DNA from 3 places in the Geobacillus zalihae genome. Region 1 is predicted to be linked to each of the others. Evidence: predicted binding sites of a transcription regulator. Region 1 holds the regulator's gene; each other region holds the start of a gene.
The links. Region 1 encodes Rex, which represses fermentation and respiration genes when NADH is low (regulators of the CRP and FNR family bind a similar motif). Its sites were predicted from a motif close to TTGTGAAATATTTCACAA; they were not measured.
Positions count from the first base shown of each region.

Region 1 (2,201 bases):
AGCCAGCTGGCTCATAAATCGAACGACAAACGGAAACAAGACGAAATAAGCGAAGCTGACGCCTGCTAAAAAAAGAACGATCGACGCCGGGATATAGCTTAACGTCACTTTCCGCTCTTTTTCATACAGACCGGGGCTGACAAACGCCCAAATTTGATACAACAGCACCGGAGCCGACAGTACAGCCGCGATGACAAAGGCAAACTGAAAATACACTTTAATCGGATCGGTGAGGCGGAAGGCGTTCATGGTCAAATGCTTCGCCTCGGCCGTTCGCTGCAAATACAAAATGACATCATCGACAAAAAAGAAACTAACGACAAGCGCCGCAGCAAAAAAGATGAGCACGATGATGAGCCGTTTTCGCAGTTCACCCAGATGCTCATACACCGACATTTCTTTGTCATTCATTGTTTCCCCATCCTGCCTTGTCATCGGTCGGTTTTCGTTTCTTCGTCATCAGCGAGCCCTTTTGTGGCGTCTTTAAACTCGCGAAGCGACTGGCCGAACGACCGCCCCAACTCCGGCAGCTTTTTCGTGCCAAACAGCAACAAAATCACAGCAACGAGCAACAAATATTTCATGTGTTGTTCTCTCCTTTTTACGATGGCGATGGATAGTTTTTCAAAAAATAGACGAGCGACTGCAGCTCAATGGCTAAATCGATATGATGGACGCGAATATGGTTCGGCACGTTCAACCGCGCCGGAGTAAAGTTTAAAATGCCTTTAATTCCTTGCGCGACAAGGCGGTCGGTCAGCGCTTGAGCCGCGGCGGCCGGCACGGTTAAAATGGCGACCGGGATGTTTTCGTGAAGCCGCTCCTCCAACTCATCGAGATGATAGACCGGCACCCCGCCGACTGTCGTCCCTACTTTCCGCTCATCGACATCAAACGCCATCACGATTTTCGTATTGTTGTTTTTCGAAAAATTATAGTTTAAAAAGGCGGTGCCTAAATTGCCGACGCCAAACAAGGCGACTTCGGTCACCTCATCCTCTTCAAGCGTCCGGCGGAAAAACGACAACAAATAATTGACATTATACCCGTATCCCTTTTTGCCAAGCGCGCCAAAATAGGAGAAATCACGGCGGATCGTCGCCGGATCGACTTTCACCGCCTCGCTCAACTCGGCAGAGGAGACGCGTTGCTTGCCGGAAGCGTGCAAGTTTTTCAAAAACCGATAGTAAAGCGGCAGCCGTTTGGCGGTTGCCTGCGGAATTTTCGGTTGTTCGTTGCTCATGATCTCATCCCCTAGCTAATCGGTTTTCCGTCGGTAATGGCCAGACTTCCCGCCCGTTTTTTCGACCAAATACGTCGGACCGATGACCATTCCTTTATCAAGCGCCTTGCACATATCGTACACTGTCAACGCACAGACCGAAGCGGCCGTCAGCGCTTCCATTTCCACTCCTGTGCTCCCTTTCGTTTTCACCGTTGCCGTGATGACGAGCTTATGCGCTTCTCCATCGTTTTCCCAAGCAAAAGCAATGTCCACACCCTTTAACATAAGCGGGTGACACATTGGAATAAGGTCAGCTGTCTTCTTCGCCGCCATCACCCCCGCCACTTGAGCGACGGCGAGCACATCCCCTTTCTCGATCGCATTGCTCGTCATTTTTTCGTAAATTTCCCGGCTGACAGTCACGCTCGTTTGCGCCACAGCCACTCGCACAGTATCTTCTTTGTGCGTAATATCAACCATTTTCGCGCGCCCTTGTTCATTGAAATGAGTGAACGATGACAATACAATCTCCTCCATTTATACACTATACACGATTTTTCATCATTCGTCTTTGACCGTTTTCGCGACTTGCGTTAAACTATTCGCGAGGTGACGGACATGATCATTTTGCAAGTGCACGGGCTCACGAAATATTTCGGCGCTGACCTTATTTTATCGAATATAAAACTAGAAATACAGTCCCGCGACCGAATCGCCCTTGTCGGCCGCAACGGAGCGGGAAAATCGACATTGTTGAAAATCATCGCCGGTGAACTCTCTTTCGACAGCGGCAAAATCATCAAACCAAACCATATCAAAATCGGCTATTTGGCGCAAAACAGCGGGCTCGACTCGCCGCGTTCCATTTGGGACGAAATGCTTGAGGTATTCACCCCGCTTCTAGGACTCGAAAAACAGCTCGCCGAACTCAGCATGCAACTCGGCGACCCGGACGTACTCGCCGATCCCGCTCGCT
Region 1 covers NZ_CP129217.1:254,882-257,082, reverse strand. Annotated here, with positions in the region: gene tatC (twin-arginine translocase subunit TatC) at 1-411, opposite strand, end outside; gene tatA (twin-arginine translocase TatA/TatE family subunit) at 432-584, opposite strand; gene QWV57_RS01395 (redox-sensing transcriptional repressor Rex) at 602-1,243, opposite strand; gene moaC (cyclic pyranopterin monophosphate synthase MoaC) at 1,259-1,747, opposite strand; gene QWV57_RS01385 (ABC-F family ATP-binding cassette domain-containing protein) at 1,844-2,201, shown strand, end outside.

Region 2 (2,201 bases), 260 kb from region 1:
ACCCATTTGACAAACCAGCGTCCCGTCAGACGAAGCCAATCGTTGCGCTTTACTGAGCAAAATAGCGCGCCAATACACCTTTTAACGTCGCAGCACTACGGTGGAACCATTTTTTCTCCTCCTCGTCAAGTTCAATTTCAATCACTTCGCGGATGCCATTTCGGTTGATCACAGCAGGCACACCGATGTAGACATCGCGTTCGCCGTATGGGCCGTCCAAGTAAGCGGAAACGGTCAAAATGGCATTTTCATGATGCAAAATGGCGCGCGTCACGCGGGCAAGCCCCATAGCAATCCCGTAGTACGTCGCTCCTTTTTTCTCAATAATTTGGTAGGCGGCATCGCGCACATTGACAAAAATGCGCTCGAGCTCTTTTTGCGCTTCTTCCCCTTTGGACTCGACCAGCTTGCGAATCGGCACGCCGCCGATATCAGCCTGGCTCCAGACCGGGAGTTCAGTGTCGCCATGTTCGCCGATCATATAGGCGTGCACGTTCGTCGGGGCGACGGCGAAATAGTCGCCCAACAAAAAGCGGAACCGCGCCGTGTCCAAAATCGTGCCCGATCCGATTACTCGCTCTTGCGGCAGGCCGCTGAATTTCCACGTCGCGTACGTTAAAATGTCGACCGGATTGGTGGCGACGAGAAACAGTCCTTGAAATCCGGATGCCATGACCGACTCAACGATCGAGCGGAAAATGGCAATGTTTTTGTCCACAAGATCAAGCCGCGTCTCGCCCGGTTTTTGGTTGGCGCCGGCGCAAATGACAACCAAATCGGCATCGCGGCAATCATCGTAATCGCCGTGCCAAATGTCAGCCGGCTTCGGCGCAAATACTTTCCCATGGTTTAAGTCCATCGCATCGCCCTCAGCCTTGTTTTCATTTGCATCGATGAGCACGATCTCATCGGCAATCCCTTGATTCATTAAGGCAAACGCATAACTGGCGCCGACAAACCCGGTGCCGACGACCGCTACCCGATTTCCTCTCCCGTTTTTCATAACTATTCACCTCTTCTTCCTTTTTGTGAATATATTCACATTTTATTTTACGCCATAACATGCTAACGATACAGACAAGGTTGTGTCGATTGCTTGACCATTGTTTGTCATTTTGATGGCAAATGAACAAAAACGGGCGGGGCGCCTAGCTCCCCGTCCCGCGATATCGCCTCACCCCGGCGTTCCAAAGCATGACCGAAACGGTGAAGCAAACCATGCCGACCACTGGGGTGAAAAAGGCATAACTGTACCATTCCTTTTTATCAAGAAAATAAGCAGCTGGATAAACGCCGACAAAGGCAAACGGCAGCACCCACGTTAAAATATAGCGGATGACGCGATGATAAATATCGATCGGGTAGCGGCCATAGCTGCTGATGTTGTACATCATGGGCATGATGGATGTGCGGGCGTCGGCAAAAAAACTGATCGTCGCCAATGAAATGAAAATGCCGGCATAAATCAATGCACCGCCAATGACAAACAAAATAAACACGAAGACATCATACCAATGAAATGAAAGAGACAAGCGGCTGCCGGCATACAGCATAATGATCAGCCCGGGCACAGCGCCAAGCAACGATTCGAGCTCCATCCGCTCCAAAACAATTTGAAACAGGCTGTTTAGCGGGCGCGTCAACACGCGATCCATTTCCCCCTGCACAATATATCGTTCATTAAAATCCCAAAGGTTAAAAAAGGCGCCAAATACGGCATACGGAACAAGAAAAAAACCGTAAATAAACAAAATCTCATCGCGCGACCAGCCGTGAAGCAGCGTCGTATGGCCGAACACGACAAGCAAGAACACTAAGTTCACCGCCTGCGCCATTAAGTCGGACAACCATTCAATGAGCAAATCAGTGCGGTATTGCAATTTTGTCTTCATGTACTGGGCCATATATTGAAAAAAAACAGATACGTAAAACAATGTCTACCCCCCTTGCACAACAAGCCGCTTTTTCGCCACCCGCCATAGCAGCGCGATCGGAAACAATAACAGCACGCACCACGCCGCCTGCGTGAACAATCCATCGCTTACAGCGGCGCCTTGGAAGCTTTCCGTAATGATCATGCTTGGAATATAGCTAATGGCTTGAAATGGCATATACGCCATGAGCTGCTGCGCCCAATCCGGGTAAAACGACAAAGGCAAAATAAGACCGGAAAATAGATCGATAATAAACCGCTTCGCCCT
Region 2 covers NZ_CP129217.1:512,032-514,232, reverse strand. Annotated here, with positions in the region: gene QWV57_RS02585 (L-lactate dehydrogenase) at 50-1,003, opposite strand; gene QWV57_RS02580 (ABC transporter permease) at 1,149-1,934, opposite strand; gene QWV57_RS02575 (ABC transporter permease) at 1,938-2,201, opposite strand, start outside.
Region 2: a site for Rex is predicted at 1,027-1,044, ahead of QWV57_RS02585 (L-lactate dehydrogenase). Genes of this name have one in related genera too.

Region 3 (2,201 bases), 460 kb from region 1:
ATCGTTTCTTTTGTCATCAACACTTCGCCGCTTTCACTGCGCACCTCCTTCGGCCTTGGCGCCATTTCTTTAAAAATCCAATACCCGCCGACAAGCAGGACGGTAAAGCTGATCACAATAGTGAAAATGAGAATCGATTTGAGAAAACTGTTGGTCGTTTGCCGCCCCGGCCGCATGTTGGGGCGAACGGATCGATGAACTTCCATATGAGACAACCTCCTTCTCGTTTGTTCGCCCCCATTGTAGCGTGCTGAACCGAGGACGGTTTGTGAGCTGGGGCAAATGTCTGTTATGATTTATATCACAGCTTTATGGCGTGGGAATGTATACAATGAAGGCAGAAAAGGCCAAACGACGCGGATGTTCAAAAAGAGAAAAGCATTGATGTTCCGTTGTCAGCTGTCACACGTTTGTCACATTTCCAAAGGAGAGAACGCCATGGCGAACCATTGGATGAAAGACCGCTTAAAAGCTGTTCCGTTGTTTCGTGAACTGTCCGATTACGAGCTTGATTCGCTGGTTGCCATTTCCCACGTGCGCGTTTACAAGCCGCGGACGTTCGTCTTTATGCAAGGCGATCCGCTCGAGCGAGTCTATTTCATTCATTCCGGCACGGTAAAAATTTATAAAACGGACTTCAGCGGGAAAGAGCAAATCATCTCGATTTTGCAGACGGGAGAAATGTTTCCGCATGCCGGCTTTTTCTTAAAAGGCACCTATCCGGCCCACGCCGAAGTGGTCGAGGAAGCGACATTGATCGCGATCCCGATCCACGATTTCGAACAAGTGCTGATGGCGAGCCCTGAACTTTGCATAAAACTGTTCCGCGTCATGGGCGAAAAAATCGTCGACTTGCAAAACCGGCTTGAGGCGCAAGTGCTCCATAATACGTACGAACAAATCGTGCTGCTTTTGTTGCGGTTGACGCGCACGAACGCCGTCAAGCAAGGGAAATGGCATCGGCTCACCGCCCATGTGACGAACCGCGAGCTGGCCAACATGATCGGCACCGCCCGGGAAACGGTGAGCCGCACGTTGAGCCAGCTGAAACGGAAAGGGCTGATTGACGTCGACGAACACGGCTTTTATTTGATTGACCGCGAAGGGCTCGAACAAGAAATCTTTTTCTAACTCCTTTTCCCCATCGTCCGGCACCGGTCGGGATGCGCAATGGAGCTGATGGGTTTTCCTTTCAAACACTTGGGCAAGCCCATCTTTCTGAAACATGCTATTCCGCCCTTTCAAACGAAGACGAAACCTTTTTTCCAAAGTGGAATATGTCATGTTTCGGCCGAAAGATGTGAGCTATATCACAACATTCCTCAGTGAAAATGATTATCATGATAGTCAAAAAGGAGGGAAAGCGCATGGGTGTGACGATTGAACTCGATGTGCGCGAAGATTTGCGGCAGAAACGGGAGCCGTTTGAAAAAATTATGAACGCCATTAAGCCGCTCAAACCGGGCGATACGTTCATTTTGCACGCTCCATTCAAGCCGCTGCCGCTGTTTCCGATTATGAAAGCGAAAGGATTTACGTACGAGGCCGAACAAATCGAAAAAAAACATTGGAAAGTAACGTTTGTGAAGCAGGGGGGATGACCGATGATCCTCGATAACCGCGGACTCGAGCCGCCGCAGCCGATGATGCGGACGCTCGCTGCCCTCGCGAAGCTGAATCCTGGGGAGACGCTGACGATCATTAACGACCGCCGCCCGATGTTTTTGTACGAGCAGCTTGATGAGCTCGGCTACCGGCACGAGACGGTCGCACGCGAAGACGGCAGTTTTGAAATCCGCATTACGAAAGGATGAGCAACGTGTTTCCTACTCGCACGGGGACAGAAACAGACGTCCGTCTTCCGTTCTCGTTTATCATGTTCGCCGTGTTGGCGTTCGCCGCGTCGCAGCTTATGTTGCTTGGAGCGATTCCCTCACTTAGCAGCGGCGCGTTCCGGTTGCCGTTCGTGTGGGCGGCGGCCCACCTGGCGTTGCTTGGCTTTGCGTTGATGACGGCCATGGGGGCGATGTATCAGCTCGTTCCGGTCGCCTTTTTGACGCCGATTTGGAGCGAGCGGCTCGGCTTTTGGCAATTTGCAGTGACAGCGGCCGGCATTGTCGCATTTGCCGTAAGCCTGGCGGCGGCGCCAAACCGGGCGTTTCTTCCCAGCTTGTTGCTTTTGCTTGGCATCATCCTATTCG
Region 3 covers NZ_CP129217.1:716,429-718,629, reverse strand. Annotated here, with positions in the region: gene QWV57_RS03705 (nitric-oxide reductase large subunit) at 1-206, opposite strand, end outside; gene QWV57_RS03700 (Crp/Fnr family transcriptional regulator) at 439-1,131, shown strand; gene QWV57_RS03695 (DUF2249 domain-containing protein) at 1,368-1,601, shown strand; gene QWV57_RS03690 (DUF2249 domain-containing protein) at 1,605-1,814, shown strand; gene QWV57_RS03685 (hypothetical protein) at 1,811-2,201, shown strand, end outside.
Region 3: a site for Rex is predicted at 1,299-1,316, ahead of QWV57_RS03695 (DUF2249 domain-containing protein). Genes of this name have one in related genera too.